Regions from separate parts of the Streptomyces sp. NPDC048516 genome, predicted to be linked through region 2. Evidence: predicted binding sites of a transcription regulator. Region 2 holds the regulator's gene; the other holds the start of a gene.

Region 1 (7,709 bases), on a different contig from region 2:
GCAGGGTGGGAGTGCTGGAGCAACCATAGGCGCACGGGTCCGGCTACCCCTACGCGGAGTCACCGCCAGCACCCCCAACCTTCAAGTAATGGTAAATTGTTAGTCTCAGTAACTAGATACGGTAAGGAAAGCCCCCTCCCGAACCCGTGCGAGGAAGGACCAGCTCCTGTCTGTCGACCACCTCAACGAACTCCTGCTGTTCTGCTCGCTCGTACTGCTCATCGCGGTTGCCGCGGTACGGCTCTCCTCGCGCAGCGGGCTCCCCAGCCTGCTCATCTACCTGGGGATAGGCATCGCCATAGGCCAGGACGGCCTGGGCGGTGTCGTCTTCGACAACGCCGAGCTGACCCAACTCCTCGGCTATACCGCGCTGGTCGTGATCCTCGCCGAGGGCGGTCTGGGCACCAAGTGGAAAGAGATCAAGCCGGCGCTGCCCCGGGCGGTGTCGCTGTCGACGGTCGGCGTCGCGGTGAGCGTGGGGGTCACCGCGGCCGGAGCGCACTATCTGGCCGGGCTCGACTGGCGGCAGGCACTGCTGATCGGCGCCGTGGTCTCGTCCACGGACGCCGCGGCCGTCTTCTCCGTGCTGCGCAGCGTGCCGCTGCCGGCCCGCCTGACCGGTGTGCTCGAAGCCGAATCCGGCCTCAATGACGCCCCCGTGGTCATCCTCGTCGTCGCCTTCTCCACCGCGGGGCCGGTCGAACACTGGTACCTCCTGCTCGGCGAGATCGCCCTGGAACTGGCGATCGGCGCCGCGCTCGGCCTGGCCATCGGCTGGCTCGGCGCATACGCGCTGCGGCACGTGGCACTGCCCGCGTCGGGCCTGTACCCGATCGCGGTCATGGCCATCGCCGTCTCCGCCTACGCGGCCGGTGCGCTGGCGCACGGCTCGGGCTTCCTCGCCGTCTATCTGGCCGCGGTGGTCCTCGGCAACGCCAAGCTGCCGCACTCCCCGGCCACCCGCGGCTTCGCCGAAGGTCTCGGCTGGATCGGCCAGATCGGGATGTTCGTCCTGCTCGGCCTGCTGGTCACCCCGCACAACCTGCTGGACGACTTCGTGCCCGCGCTGCTGATCGGCATGATCCTGACGCTGGTGGCCAGGCCGATGTCCGTCTTTGTGGCGCTGCTGCCGTTCCGGGTGCCCTGGCCGGAGAAGACCCTGCTGTCGTGGGCCGGACTGCGCGGCGCGGTGCCGATCGTGCTGGCCACGATCCCGATGGTGAGCGATGTTCCCGGCAGCGACCGGGTCTTCAACATCGTCTTCGTCCTGGTGGTCGTCTACACCCTGATCCAGGGGCCGACGCTGCCCTGGCTGGCCAAGCGGCTGCGGCTGGGCGACGACGAGGAGGCCGCCGACCTGGGCATCGAGTCCGCTCCTCTGGAACGGCTGCGCGGCCATCTGCTGTCCACCTCCATCGGCCCGGCCTCCCGTATGCACGGCGTCGAGGTCGGTGAACTGCGGATGCCCGCGGGCGCCGCGGTCACCCTCGTCGTCCGGGACGGTTCCAGCTTCGTGCCGTCACCCTCGACGGTGCTGCGGCGCGGCGACGAGCTGCTGGTGGTCGCCACCGACCCGGTACGCGACGCGGCCGAACGGCGGCTGCAGGCGGTCTCCCATGGCGGCAAGCTGGCCGGCTGGCTGGGGACGGGCGGGCCCCCGGAGCGGCGGGGGCACCACCACCGCTGAGGCTCGGCCGGGCTCGGGGCCCGGGGGCTCCCGAGGTGCGGGCTCTCGGGGTGCGTCCCCCGGAGTGCGGGAAATGTGCTGCAGATCTCCACGGATCCCAAGGAAATTTACCTGAAGCCCAAGCCAATCCCAGGGCTTCCCGCACGACGGCCTGTAGGATGAAAAGGCAACATCGACGAACCAACTCTGCCTGATGCAGAGCTGGCGCGACCGCTCGGCGGCCGCGGTCCTCCTGCCACACGCAGCCACCCTCTCGGTGCGGACCACGCGGTATCACTCGGTCCTGCGCGAGAGGACAGCTCTCGGCGCGTACCCGTGACGATCTCGCGGGTGGCGCGCTACCAGGCGGCAGAAAGGCCCGGCCGTGGCATCCGCGGTCAAGGATTCCCGTTCCGGATACGGACCACTGCTCCGCACCCCTGGTGCATGGACATTCCTGCTGCCCGGCTTTCTGGCCCGGCAGCCCTTCGCCATGCTGACGATCGGCATCGTGCTGCTCGTCGAATCGACCACCGGCTCGTACGGCACCGCAGGCGCGGTGTCCGCCGCGACCGGTGTGTCCATGGCCCTGTTCGCCCCGCAGAGCGGCAAGCTGGCCGACCGCTTCGGCCAGCGCGCGGTGCTGATCCCCGGCGTACTGGTGCATGTCTCCGGCGTCGCCGCGCTGATCACCCTCGCTCTCGCGCACGCCCCCCTGTGGGCGCTGTTCGCGGTGGCCGTCCCCACGGGCGCCTCGACACCGCAGGTCGGCCCGATGGTGCGGGCCCGCTGGGCCTCCCGGCTCGGCGGCAGCCCGCTGATGCCGACCGCCGCCGCCTTCGAGTCGGTGACCGACGAGTTCACCTTCGTCGTCGGCCCGGTGCTGGCGACCGCGCTGTGCACCGGCATCCACCCGGCGGCCGGTCTGGTCGCCGAGGCCGCGCTGACGCTGGCCGGCGGGCTGCTGTTCGCCTCCCAGCGGCGCAGCCAGCCCCCGGTGCACCGCCCGCAGGCCGGCGACCGGCCGCGCGTCTCGGCACTGGCGGTGCCCGGCGTGCGCGTCCTGATCGTGGCGTTCCTCGGCATCGGCGCCGTCTTCGGCGGTATGCAGGTCTCACTGACCGCGTTCACCCAGCACATCGGGCAGCCCGGCATCAACGGCGCGCTCTACGGGATCTTCGCGGGCGGCAACATGCTCGCCGGTATCGCCTGCGGGGCCATCACCTGGAAGGTCGGCCCGCGCCGCCGGCTGCTGGTCGCCTACGGGCTGCTGGCACTGGCCACCACCCCGTTGTGGGCGGTGACCGCGGTACCGCTGCTCGGCGCGGTCGGCCTGGTCGTCGGCCTGTGCATCGCACCGGCCCTGATCACCGGCTACACGCTGGTCGAGTCGCTGGTGCCGGCCGCCGCCCGCACCGAGGCCTTCACCTGGCTGACCGGCGCGGTCGCGCTGGGCCAGGCGGCCGCGACCACCTCCGCGGGGCAGCTCGCGGACGGCTTCGGGCCGAGCACCGGATTCCTGGTGCCGCTGGCCGGTACGGCACTGGCCCTGACGGTGCTGCTGACGCTCCGCGCCCATCTGCTGCCCCGTGCCTCGACCGAGGCTGCCTGCGCCCCTGCGACCGGCGTGAACGCACAGGTCACAGCCGTTTCCGACGACCGGGAGCGGGAGCTGGCGCGCGTCTGAAGGGCCCTGCAGGAAGCCTGACGGAACGTGGAGTCGGTCACCGTACGGCGGTCACGGTGGACTGGCGGGCGGGAATACTGCAATATGGAGCGTCGTTAGCACTCATCGAGTGAGAGTGCCAGGAGGAAGACAAGTGCCGACGTACCAGTACCAGTGCACCGAGTGCGGCGAGGGCCTCGAGGCGGTGCAGAAGTTCACCGACGACTCTCTCACCGAGTGCCCCGGTTGCCAGGGACGCCTCAAGAAGGTGTTCTCCGCGGTCGGCATCGTCTTCAAGGGCTCCGGTTTCTACCGCAACGACAGCCGCGGCTCGTCGTCCAGCAGCAGCCCCGGGAAGAACGCCTCCGCGTCGGGCAGCACGTCCTCGTCGGACTCCTCGGGCTCCTCCGACTCCTCGTCGAGCTCCTCGTCCGGCAGCTCGGACAGCAAGTCCTCGACCCCGGCCGCCGCGTCGTCGTCCGGCAGCTCCTCGAGCGCCAGCTCCGCAGCCTGACCCACAGCTCTTCGGGCCCCGCCGTCACCGACGGCGGGGCCCGTCGTCGTGCGCCTTGCCCGGCCTTACGGCTTTCTTTCGTCTTCGGCACCCGCCCGCCCCCGGCCGCCGCACCCCGATAGTGTGACCGGCATGGCTGACGCGGAGATTGGCGTAATCGGCGGATCGGGGTTCTACTCCTTCCTCGACGACGTGACCGAGGTCACGGTGGACACCCCCTACGGGCGCCCCAGCGACTCGCTGTTCCTGGGAGAGATCGCCGGCCGCCGGGTCGCGTTCCTGCCCCGGCACGGCCGCGGCCACCACCTTCCGCCGCACCGCATCAACTACCGCGCCAACCTCTGGGCCCTGCGCTCGCTCGGTGTGCGTCAGGTCCTCGCCCCGTGCGCGGTCGGCGGCCTGCGCCCCGAATACGGCCCCGGCACGCTCCTGGTCCCCGACCAGCTCGTCGACCGCACCAAGGCCCGCCCCCAGACCTACTTCGACGGCGAACCGCTCCCCGACGGACAGATCCCCAATGTCGTCCACCTGACCTTCGCCGACCCGTACTGCCCCACGGGGCGGCAGGCCGCCCTCAAGGCGGCGCGCGGCCGGGACTGGGAGCCGGTCGAGGGCGGCACCCTGGTCGTGATCGAAGGTCCCCGCTTCTCCACCCGCGCCGAATCGCGCTGGCATGCCGCCCAGGGCTGGTCGGTGGTCGGCATGACCGGCCACCCCGAAGCCGTCCTGGCCCGCGAACTGAGCCTGTGCTACACCTCCTTGGCACTGGTCACCGACCTGGACGCGGGTACGGAGACCGGCGACGGCGTCTCCCACGAGGAAGTCTTCCGGGTGTTCGCCGAGAACGTGGGCCGGCTGCGGGAGGTCCTGTTCGACGCGGTCGCCACCCTCCCGGACACCGCTGCCCGCGCCTGCCTGTGCACCGAGGTCCACACCGGCTGGGACCTGGGCATCGACCTGCCGTAAAGGCCTCGGACGTGCCTGCCGTAGCGCCTTGGGGCTTTCCTGCCGTAATGCCCTTGGACCTGCCGTAACGGCCTTGGACCTGCCGTAACGGCCTCGGCGGACTGCTCGGCTTCCCCCTTGCGGGTGGCCGGGTTGTCCACAGGGGCGGGGGCGTCCACAGCCCGGAGCGGGCGGGAGTGGATTCCGGCACGGTGGTGAGTCCGGTCCCTCCGGCCCTCTCACCGCAGGCGGTGCCCACCATGCCCCATACCCCTTCCGCTCCTTCTGCTTCTCCCACTCCTTCCGCGCCTCCCCCGCCTCCCTCTCCTCTTCCTCCTTTCCCTTTCCCACCCCGGGCCGACCCGGCCCTTTCGTCTCCGCCGCTCCCCACTCCCCCGCGGTGTGACGTGCCACACTTCGCTCCCGTGCGAGCGGGCGGCGGGCGGCGCCGATGGGGGCGGAGCGCGCGGCAGCGGATGCTGGCCGCCGGCCTGGCGATGACCGCCGCAGCACTGGCCTGCGGAGCCTCGTACGGTGCCGTACGAGCCGCGCCCGTCTCCGGCTGCCCGTCGGCAACGGCCGCGGGAGGGCGGTGACCATGCCCCAAGATCAAGTGGCGTCCGTACTCCCCTCACGCAACACTGCTGCGCATGGCGGGGCATCCGCCGCGCGCCAATGGGGTCGCGCTCACCGCACCACCACCGCGGTATCCGCCCACGGCGTCCGCAGGGTCGGCACCCTCCACCGGACGCGCACCGGGGCTCCGGCCGACCGCCGGTGCACGGGGCAGGACTGGACACCTCCGCCCCGTCCTGCCGTAAGTTGCGGTGCTGACTGTTGGTGCACCATCCGTAGTGAGCGTGGAAAGAGGCTGTCAGGTGAGCGAGAGCAAGGGCGTCCTGCAGGGGTTCAAGGAATTCCTGATGCGCGGCAACGTCATCGAACTCGCGGTCGCGGTGGTCGTCGGTGCTGCCTTCACGAACATCGTGAACGCCGTGGTCAAGGGCATCATCAACCCCATCGTGGGCGCGCTCGGTTCACAGAACCTCGATCACTACCAGTCCTGCCTGACCGAGACCTGTGCCAAGGATCCCAAGACGGGCGCGTTCGCCGACGGCATTTACATCCTCTGGGGCTCGGTGCTCAGCGCCGCCCTGACGTTCCTGATCACCGCCGCGGTCGTCTACTTCCTCATGATCCTTCCGATCAACAAGTGGAAGGAGCGCCAGGCGGCCAGGAAGCCGGACGACAGCATCCCCGCGGACCCGACCGAGATCCAGCTGCTCATCGAGATCCGCGATGCGCTGATCGCGCAGCGCGCCGGCGCACCCTCCGTGCCGTCCTCCGGGGCGGGGATCATCGGCACACAGAAGAGTCAGCACTAGCGGGCGCCTACGGCGGCCGGCCCACGCCGCCCCCTCGCCTCGCTCAGAGGTGGTGGGGCGGCTTTTCGTCGAGGAAGCGGGCCAGGTCGGCGGCGCTGTCACTGCGGTCCGGGCGTTCACCCCAGCCACGGTCGGTGTCGTCCGAGGACTGCTGGTTCAGCGGGTCGTCGAAGATCAGCCTCGCGGCGGGCATGGCGGCCGGGCGCACGGCCGGCGACGGCGCGGCGGCCGGCGCGGTCTCGGACGCGTCCTGGGGCACGTCTTGGGACGTGTCCTGGGACGTGTCCTGGGACGTGTCCTGGGACGTGGGGGCCGACTCGGGTTCGGGGCTGGTGCTCACCCCTTCAGGGTACGGGCGCGTAGAGCGCCCGGGCCCGGGCCTGGTCGAGGGCACCGCCGGCGTCGATCGGCAGAAAGTGCTCCACCTGCCACGCCTGTGCGCTGCGGGCCTGGCGACTGGTCGTCTCCACCCACGGCGGGTAGATGCGGAACGCGCGCTTTCCGCCCGTGCCGTGCCGGGACACGATGCCCCGTCCGGCGAGCACGTGCCGCGGGAAGACGAAGTGCCCGAAGCGCCCGTCCTGTCGGCTGCTGATGACGAAGAGATCGACGGCGTCCGCGGAGTCGAACGGCTGAATCGGCCCGCCGGGGCTGCGCTTCCACACCGTGACGAACTGGCCGGCCTTCGTCGGAGTCGTCTTGGCCACCCGGAACCTGACGGCCAAGCCGTCGAGAGTGAATTCATGGGCCGCGTACTCCGCGCTCTCCGCTTCGGGCACCGGCCGCGAGCAGACGAACCCGCACGGGTCGTACACCGCCGACTTCGCCGCAAGAAGCTCCTCGTGCAGCGATTCCCCACCTGCCCAGGGCTCGGCACCTGCGGGGCACTGCGCGGAGGATTCCGCGGAATTTGTCGCCATTGCGCCATCGTGCCATTGCCGGCCGCCGCGCAGGTCAGCGGGATAGCCGGGGCTCCGCGGGCCGGTGCGGCTTGCCCGGTCGCCTCGCGCCTTATCGGCCCTTGTCGTGGGTCGGTATGGGCTGCGGGCGGTGGCTGTCGCGCGGGCGGGTCGGCGGGCCCTGCGAGGCGCGGCTGCGCCTGAGGAGCCGGTTCCGGTCGGTGCCGGGCAGGGGGTGGCGGGGGTGAGCGTACTCGTGGCGGGCCATGGGGAGGGGCCTTTCCGGTCGGGGGAGAGTACGACGACCCCGTCGGAAGAGTGATGCCTCCGGGGCCGCAGCCGGGGCAGGTAGGGCGGGTAGGCCATGTGCGGCAGGTAAGGCACGTGGGGCGCCTGAGGGCCGGCCCACGGGATCCACGCTAGGCACGCGTGAGGCACATGGCCCGTTCCATGGGCTCAGTGGGTGAAGCCGCGCCGGCGTGGGCCGCGTCTGCCCCTCTGCCGGCCTGGGCTGGGCCTTCCCCTCTATACCGCCCTGGGCCGCGCCGTCCCCTGTACCGGCCTGGGCCGGGCCTTCCCCTCCATACCGCCCTGGACCGCGCCGTCCCCTGTACCGGCACGGGCCGGGCCTTCC
Region 2 (7,709 bases):
GTACAGCGATCTGAACGGCGGCGCCGGGGACCGGACGTTCAAGCTGCCGAACCCGATGTACTACCTGCCGTAGGAGCGCGGCGCACGCCCGCGGAAGCACAGCGCGCACGCCCGAAGCGGCGCGGCGCACGCCCGGCGGACGGATCTCCGCCGGGCGTTCAGCGCCGCTTGGGCACCGGCACCCGCGTCAGGTCCTTGGCGATGGTCAGCTCGCCCGTGAAGCCCGCCGCACGGGCCTGCCGCTCGAACTCCGTGGGGTCGTCGTAGCGCTGCGAGAAGTGCGTCAGCACGAGGTGCCGCACCCCCGCCGACGCCGCGACCTGCGCCGCCTGCCCGGCGGTCAGGTGTCCGTGATCGGTGGCCAGTTGGACGTCCTCGTCCAGGAACGTCGACTCGATCACCAGCATGTCCGCCCCCTCGGCGAGCGCATGGACGCCGTCGCACAGGCGGGTGTCCATGACGAACGCGAAGCGCTGGCCGGGGCGCCGCTCGCTGACCTCGTCGAGGGTGACGCCGTTCAGCTCGCCGAGCCGGCGGAGGCGCCCGACGTCCGGTCCGGCGATGCCGTGCGCGGCCAGCCGCTCCGGCAGCATCCGGCGCGTGTCCGGCTCGATGAGCCGGTAGCCGTACGACTCGACCGGGTGCGAGAGCTTGCGCGCCTCCAGGACGTACGCCGCCGAGCGCTCCAGCTCACCGTCGACGGCCACCGGCCGCTGGACCAGCCGGACCGTCTCCCGGTACGCGGTGGCATAGCGCAGCCGGTCGAAGAAGTGCTCGCCGCTGGCCGGGTAGTGGGCGGTGACCGGGTGCGGCACCCGGTCGAGGTTGATCCGCTGGATCACCCCGGCCAGGCCGAGCGAGTGGTCGCCGTGGAAGTGCGTGATGCAGATCCGGTGGAGGTCGTGGGCGGCGACCCCGGCGCGCAGCATCTGCCGCTGGGTCCCCTCGCCGGGGTCGAAGAGCAGCCCCTGGCCGTCCCAGCGCAGCAGGTAGCCGTTGTGGTTGCGGTGCCGCGTGGGGACCTGGCTCGCGGTACCGAGGACCACCAATTCACGTACGGACACGGTGCGTTATCCGGGGGGCCACTGGAGGCCGCGGCCGCCGAGCACGTGCAGGTGGGCGTGGAAGACGGTCTGGCCGGCTCCGGCGCCGGTGTTGAAGACAACCCGGTAGCCCCGGTCCTCGGCCTTGTCCTCGGCGGCGACCTCGCGGGACTCGCGCAGTATGTCGGCGATGATCTGCGGTTCGGCGGCGGCCAGGCTCGCCGCGTCCGGGTAGTGCACCTTGGGGATCACCAGGACGTGCGTGGGCGCCTGGGGGTTGATGTCGCGGAACGCGACGGTGGTGTCGGTTTCCCGGACGATCGTCGCCGGAACCTCCTTCGCCACGATCTTGCAGAACAGGCAGTCGGCCTGCGGTTCTCCCGCCACCGGTGGCTCCTCCCGGGTCATCCGTCCTGCGCACGGTGCGCACGGCCTCGGATGCTACCGGGCGGGCCGTAGCCGGGCGTCCACCCCACCCCACGCCGCGCGGTCCCCGCCGCCCCGGCCGCACACCGCACGGGAGGGCCCGGGCGCGCCGGAGGCCCACGGAGACCGGAAAGACACCCCCTAGCTCCAGCGCCCCGTGCGCCCCAGCAGCAGCGCCGTGGCCGCGGTGCCCGCCGTGGAGGTGCGCAGCACGGTCGTCCCCAGGCGGTAGGGCCCCGCACCCGCCTCGGCGAAGAGGGCGAGCTCTTCCGGGGAGACACCGCCTTCCGGCCCGACGACGAGCACGATCTTGCCCTCGGCGGGGAGTTCGGCGGTGGCGAGCGGGGAGCTGCCCTCCTCGTGGAGGACGGCGGCGAAGTCGGCGTCGGCGAGCAGGGTGGCCACCTGCTTGGTCGTCAGCGGGTCCGCGACCTCGGGGAAGGTCAGCCGGCGCGACTGCTTGCCCGCCTCACGGGCCGTGGCACGCCATTTGCCCAGCGATTTGGCGGCCCGCTCGCCCTTCCACTGGGTGACGCAACGCGCCGCCGCCCAGGGCACGATGCCGTCCACACCGGTCTCGGTCATCGTCTCGACGGCCAGCTCGCCGCGGTCGCCCTTGGGGAGCGCCTGGACGACGGTGATGGTGGGGTCCGGCGACGCCTCGGTCCGCAGTTCCGCGACCGCGACGGTGAGCCGGTCCTTGCCCTCGACGGCGGCGACCGCGCCGTACGCGCCGGCGCCGTGGCCGTCCGTCAGGACGACCTCCTCACCGGCCCGCAGCCGGCGCACCGACACCGCGTGCCGGCCCTCGGGACCGTCCAGGGTCAGCGTGCCGCCGGCCCGTACGTCCGCGAGCGAGTCGACGAGGAACACCGGAGCGGTCATGCGGCGCCACCGGCGCCCGGCCGGCCCAGCGCGGCGCGCGCCGCGTCCAGTTCACCCGCCAGTACTTCCACCAGCCGCCCGGCGGGCAGCTCCCGCGCCAGCCGGTGCCCCTGCCCCGCCCACAGGTTCATGCCCTGCGCGTCGCCCGCCTTGGCCGCGGCCTTGCGCACCGTGGAGGTGAGGTAGTGGACGGCGGGGTAGGCGGCCGGGGCGTACGGGCCGTGCTCGCGCAAAAAGCGGTTCACCAGTCCGCGGGCGGGCCGCCCGGAGAACGCCCGGGTCAACTCCGTATGCGTGAACAGCGGGTTGGTCAGCGCCTGCTTGTGCAGCGGGTTGGCGCCCGATTCGGGGGTGGCCAGGAAGGCGGTGCCCAGCTGCGCCATGCTCGCCCCGGCGGCCAGCACCGACGCGATCTGCGCCCCGCGCATCAGCCCGCCCGCGGCGATCACCGGGATCTGCACGGCCTCACGGACCTGGCCGAGCAGTGCCAGCAGCCCCAGCCCCGAGCCGGTGCCGTCCGCATGCGGATCGTCCCGGTGGGTGCCCTGGTGGCCGCCGGCCTCCACGCCCTGCACGCACACCGCGTCGGCGCCCGACCACTGGGCGGCCTGCGCCTCGGCGGCGGTGGTGACCGTGACGACGGTGTACGTGCCGACCGCGGCGAAGGAGTCCAGGACGGCGCGCGAGGGGCAGCCGAAGGTGAAGGACACCACCGGCACCGGATCGTCCCGCAGGATCGCGAGCTTGGCCTCGTAGCCGTCGTCGATGGGCCCGTCGGTGTCACCGAGCTCGGTCTCGTACCAGGCGGCCTCGCCCGCGAGTTGCTCGCGGTAGACCTCGACGACGGAGCCGTCGGCCAGCGAGGGCTGCGGCATGAAGAGATTGACGCCGAAGGGCCGGTCGGTCAGCGACCGCAGCTGTTTGATCTCCTGGTACATGCCGTCGGCGGTTTTGTAGCCGGCGGCGAGGAAGCCGAGCCCGCCGGCGCCGCAGACGGCGGCGGCCAGCTCGGGTCCGGAGCCGCCTCCCGCCATCGGGGCCTGCACGATCGGATGGCGGCAGAGATCGGTCGGTGCGGTGGGCATGCGCACATCGTGTCACGCCCACCGCGCCGTTCTGAACCGGGGCCGAGGCCGCCGCGCCGCCGGGTGGAACGGCTGCGGCCCCCGGGCTCACCTGGGGCTATCGCCCGTTGAACGCATCTTTCAGACGCGAGAAGAGACCCTGCTGCCCCGGCTGGAACTGCCCCGTGGGCCGCTCCTCCCCGCGGAGCTTGGCCAGCCGCCGCAGCAGGTCCTCCTGGTCGGCGTCGAGCTTGGACGGCGTCATCACCTCGACGTGGACGATGAGATCGCCCCGGCCGCCGCCCCGCAGATGGGTCACACCGCGCTGGTGCAGCGGAATCGACTGGCCGGACTGGGTACCGGGCCGGACATCGATCTCCTCCACCCCGTCCAGCGTCTCCAGCGGGCACTTCGTGCCCAGCGCCGCCGCCGTCATCGGGATGGTGACCGTGCAGTGCAGATCGTCGCCGCGCCGCTGGAAGACCGGATGCGCCACCTCGTGGATCTCCACATAGAGATCACCGGCGGGGCCGCCACCGGGGCCGACCTCGCCCTCGCCCGCGAGCTGGATGCGGGTGCCGTTGTCGACACCGGCCGGGATCTTGACGGTGAGCGTGCGGCGCGAGCGGATCCGGCCGTCGCCGGCGCACTCGTGGCACGGCGTCGGCACGACCGTGCCGAAGCCCTGGCACTGCGGGCACGGCCTGGACGTCATGACCTGGCCGAGGAAGGACCGGGTGACCTGGGAGACCTCACCGCGGCCGCGGCACATGTCGCAGGTCTGCGCCGAGGTGCCGGGAGCCGCGCCCTCACCGCTGCAGGTCGTACAGACGACGGCGGTGTCGACCTGGATGTCCTTGGTGGTACCGAAGGCGGCTTCGTTGAGCTCGATGTCGAGCCGGATCATGGCGTCCTGGCCACGGCGGGTGCGCGAGCGCGGTCCGCGCTGCGACGCGGTGCCGAAGAAGGCGTCCATGATGTCGGAGAAGTTGCCGAAGCCCGCGCCGAAGCCGCCCGCGCCCTGGCCGCCGCCGGCCTGCGAGAGGGGGTCCCCGCCGAGGTCGTAGACCTGCTTCTTCTGCGGGTCCGACAGCACCTCGTAAGCGGCGTTGATCTCCTTGAACCGCTCCTGGGTCTTCGGATCCGGGTTCACGTCCGGGTGCAGCTCGCGCGCCAGCCGGCGGAAAGCCTTCTTGATCTGGTCCTGCGAGGCGTCGCGTCCGATGCCGAGGACCGAGTAGTAATCCGTGGCCACTTACGACTCCGCGAGGATTTGTCCGACGTAACGTGCCACTGCGCGTACCGCTCCCATCGTTCCGGGGTAGTCCATGCGGGTCGGTCCGACCACGCCGAGTTTGGCGACTGCCTCGTCGCCCGAACCGTAGCCGACCGTGACGACCGATGTGGACGCCAGGCCTTCGTGGGCATTCTCATGCCCGATGCGTACGGTCATGCCCGAGTCCTTGGCCTCCCCGAGCAGCTTGAGCATCACCACATGCTCCTCGAGGGCCTCCAGCACCGGCCGGATGGTCAGGGGGAAATCGTGCCCGAAGCGCGTGAGATTGGCGGTGCCGCCGATCATCAGCCGCTCTTCGGTCTCTTCCACCAGAGTTTCCAGCAACACCGACAGCACTGTCGAGACCGTGCCGCGGTCGTCCTGCTCGAAGGACTCCGGAAGATCCTGCACCAACTGCGGCACATCCGCGAACCGGCGGCCGACGACCCGGCTGTTGAGCCGGGCCCGCAGGTCCGCCAGGGAGGCTTCGCCGAACGGTGCCTGGCAGTCGATGAGCCGCTGCTCGACCCGGCCGGTGTCCGTGATCAGTACGAGCATCAGCCGGGCCGGAGCCAGGGCCAGCAGCTCGACATGCCGGACCGTGGACCGGGTCAGGGACGGATACTGCACGACGGCGACCTGCCGGGTCAGCTGCGCCAGCAGCCGGACCGTGCGGCCCACCACGTCGTCGAGGTCGACGGCGCCGTCCAGGAAATTCTGGATCGCCCGCCGCTCCGGGCTGGACAGCGGCTTGACGCCGGCCAGCTTGTCGACGAACAGGCGGTAGCCCTTGTCGGTCGGGATCCGCCCGGCGCTGGTGTGCGGCTGGGCGATGAACCCCTCGTCCTCCAGGGCCGCCATGTCGTTGCGGACGGTGGCCGGGGAGACCCCGAGCCGGTGGCGTTCGGTGAGCGCCTTGGAGCCGACCGGCTCCTCCGTCCCGACGTAGTCCTGGACGATGGCGCGCAGCACCTCCAGCCTGCGTTCACTGAGCATCCCGCGCACCTCCAGTCCGGCCGTCCGCCGCTTCGTCTTCCCTGGCACTCACACGGGCCGAGTGCCAGACCTTGAGCCAGTGTACGGCCGGGTAGCACGGGCGCGGCAAGGGCGGGCGCGCGGAGTACTCGCCCGATGACCGTGTTCGGCCGATCTGCCGGGCAACGCTATCGCGATGGCGCTAGCGTCTCGGTATGCACACTGCTTGGGAAGAGGCCGGTTGGGAACGACTCGGTGACGGTGTCGCCAGGCGCCGGATGCCGGGCTGGGACGAGACGATCGGAGTGATCGCGGGGAGTACCGGGGTCATGATCGTCGACACCGGCGCGACCCTGCGCGACGGCGCGGACCTGCGCCGGTCGATCCGCGGTGTGCTGGGCCGGGAAGTGACGCATATCGCGCTCACCCACCCCCACTTCGATCATGTGCTGGGCACGGCCGCCTTCGCGGGCGTCGAGGTGTTCGGGGCGGCCGGCCTGGGCGAGCTGCTGCGCCGCGGCAAGGACGAGCTGCGGCACGACGCGATCCGGCACGGCGTCGCGCGGGACGCCGCCGCGGAGGCCGCCGATCTGCTGGTCGCCCCGCACCACCATGTGCACGGCCAGCTGACCGTCGAGCTGGGCGACCGGCAGGTGCTGCTCGCCAACGTCGGCCCCGGGCACACCGCCCACGATCTGGCCGTCCTGGTACCGGGCCGGCGCGGGGAGGCGGAGATCGTCTTCTGCGGCGATCTGGTCGAGGAGTCGGGCGAACCCCAGGCGGGCCCCGACGCGCTGCCCCAGCAGTGGCCCGGCGCGCTGGACCGCCTGCTGGCCCTCGGCGGCGAGGACGCGCGGTACGTTCCCGGGCATGGCGCCGTGGTGGACGCCGGCTTCGTACGGGCCCAACGCGACGCCCTGGCCGCCCGTTTCGGCGTCGCCCCCTCCTGACCACCGCCCACTTCGGCGTCGCCCCCTCCTGACCACCGCCCACTTCGGCGTCGCCCCCTCCTGACCACCGCCCGCCCTCCCCGACGGAACAGGCCCCATGCAGAGCAAGCGCTACAGCCCCGACCTCACCCCCTCCTGGAAGAAGCAGCGGCCCGCTCCCGAGGTGCCCGCCGATCCCGATCTGGTCGTCGAGGAGGTCACCTCGGGCTTCTGCGGCGCCGTGATCCGCTGCGAGAAGACGGCGCAGGGCCCGACGGTCACCCTGGAGGACCGCTTCGGCAAGCACCGGGTCTTCCCCATGGAGCCGCGCGGCTTCCTCCTGGAGGGGCGGGTGGTCACCCTCGTACGCCCCCAGGACAGGCCGGCGGCCACCGCTCCGGCGCGTACGGCATCGGGATCACTCGCCGTGCCCGGCGCCCGCGCACGGGTCGCCCGCGCCGGGCGCATCTATGTGGAGGGCCGGCACGACGCCGAGCTGGTGGAGCGGGTGTGGGGCGACGACCTGCGCATCGAGGGCGTGGTCGTGGAGTACCTGGAGGGCATCGACGACCTGCCCGCGATCGTCCGCGGCTTCGCCCCCGGGCCGGACGCCCGTCTCGGCGTCCTCGTCGACCATCTCGTGCCCGGCTCGAAGGAGTCGCGGATCGCGGCCGGAGTGACCGGGGACCATGCGCTGGTGGTGGGCCACCCCTACATCGACATCTGGGAGGCGGTGAAGCCGTCCTCGGTCGGGATCGCGGCCTGGCCGTCCGTCCCGCACGGACAGGACTGGAAGACGGGGGTGTGCCGGGCGCTGGGCTGGCCGGAGAACACGGGCGCCGCCTGGCAGCGGATCCTGTCCTGCGTGCGCTCCTACAAGGACCTGGAGCCGGCGCTGCTGGGCAGGGTGGAGGAGCTGATCGACTTCGTCACGGCCGGCGGTGGCGGGTGACGGGTGACGGGTGACGGCAGGAAGAGTGCCGAACCGGGAGGTGTCCGGCGTGATGCCGAGGGCATCGACGGGGAGAGGGACACCGAAGGGGACGGTGCGCCGCACTTCGTAGTCGGCGTCCTCTCCCGCACCAGCCGGTTCCGTCAGCAGTACGCAGCG

The links. The regulator HrcA, encoded in region 2, represses chaperone genes, less so after heat shock. The targets are predictions, from matches to a motif close to TTNGCACTCNGNNNNNCNGAGTGCNAA.
Region 1: the regulator HrcA is predicted to act here: its motif matches at 3,449-3,475, upstream of ACGFR7_RS36755 (FmdB family zinc ribbon protein).

The regions. Positions count from the first base shown of each region.
Region 1 covers NZ_JBICWS010000041.1:17,609-25,317, reverse strand. Annotated here, with positions in the region: gene ACGFR7_RS36765 (potassium/proton antiporter) at 167-1,687, shown strand; gene ACGFR7_RS36760 (MFS transporter) at 2,052-3,353, shown strand; gene ACGFR7_RS36755 (FmdB family zinc ribbon protein) at 3,487-3,846, shown strand; gene ACGFR7_RS36750 (S-methyl-5'-thioadenosine phosphorylase) at 3,979-4,812, shown strand; gene mscL (large conductance mechanosensitive channel protein MscL) at 5,670-6,176, shown strand; gene ACGFR7_RS36740 (hypothetical protein) at 6,220-6,516, opposite strand; gene ACGFR7_RS36735 (MepB family protein) at 6,521-7,096, opposite strand.
Region 2 covers NZ_JBICWS010000003.1:37,984-45,692, forward strand. Annotated here, with positions in the region: gene ACGFR7_RS07465 (HAD family acid phosphatase) at 1-73, shown strand, start outside; gene ACGFR7_RS07470 (ribonuclease Z) at 159-1,064, opposite strand; gene ACGFR7_RS07475 (histidine triad nucleotide-binding protein) at 1,071-1,430, opposite strand; gene ACGFR7_RS07480 (16S rRNA (uracil(1498)-N(3))-methyltransferase) at 1,611-2,354, opposite strand; gene ACGFR7_RS07485 (nitronate monooxygenase) at 2,351-3,439, opposite strand; gene dnaJ (molecular chaperone DnaJ) at 3,537-4,673, opposite strand; gene hrcA (heat-inducible transcriptional repressor HrcA) at 4,674-5,690, opposite strand; gene ACGFR7_RS07500 (MBL fold metallo-hydrolase) at 5,885-6,619, shown strand; gene ACGFR7_RS07505 (DUF3097 domain-containing protein) at 6,717-7,550, shown strand.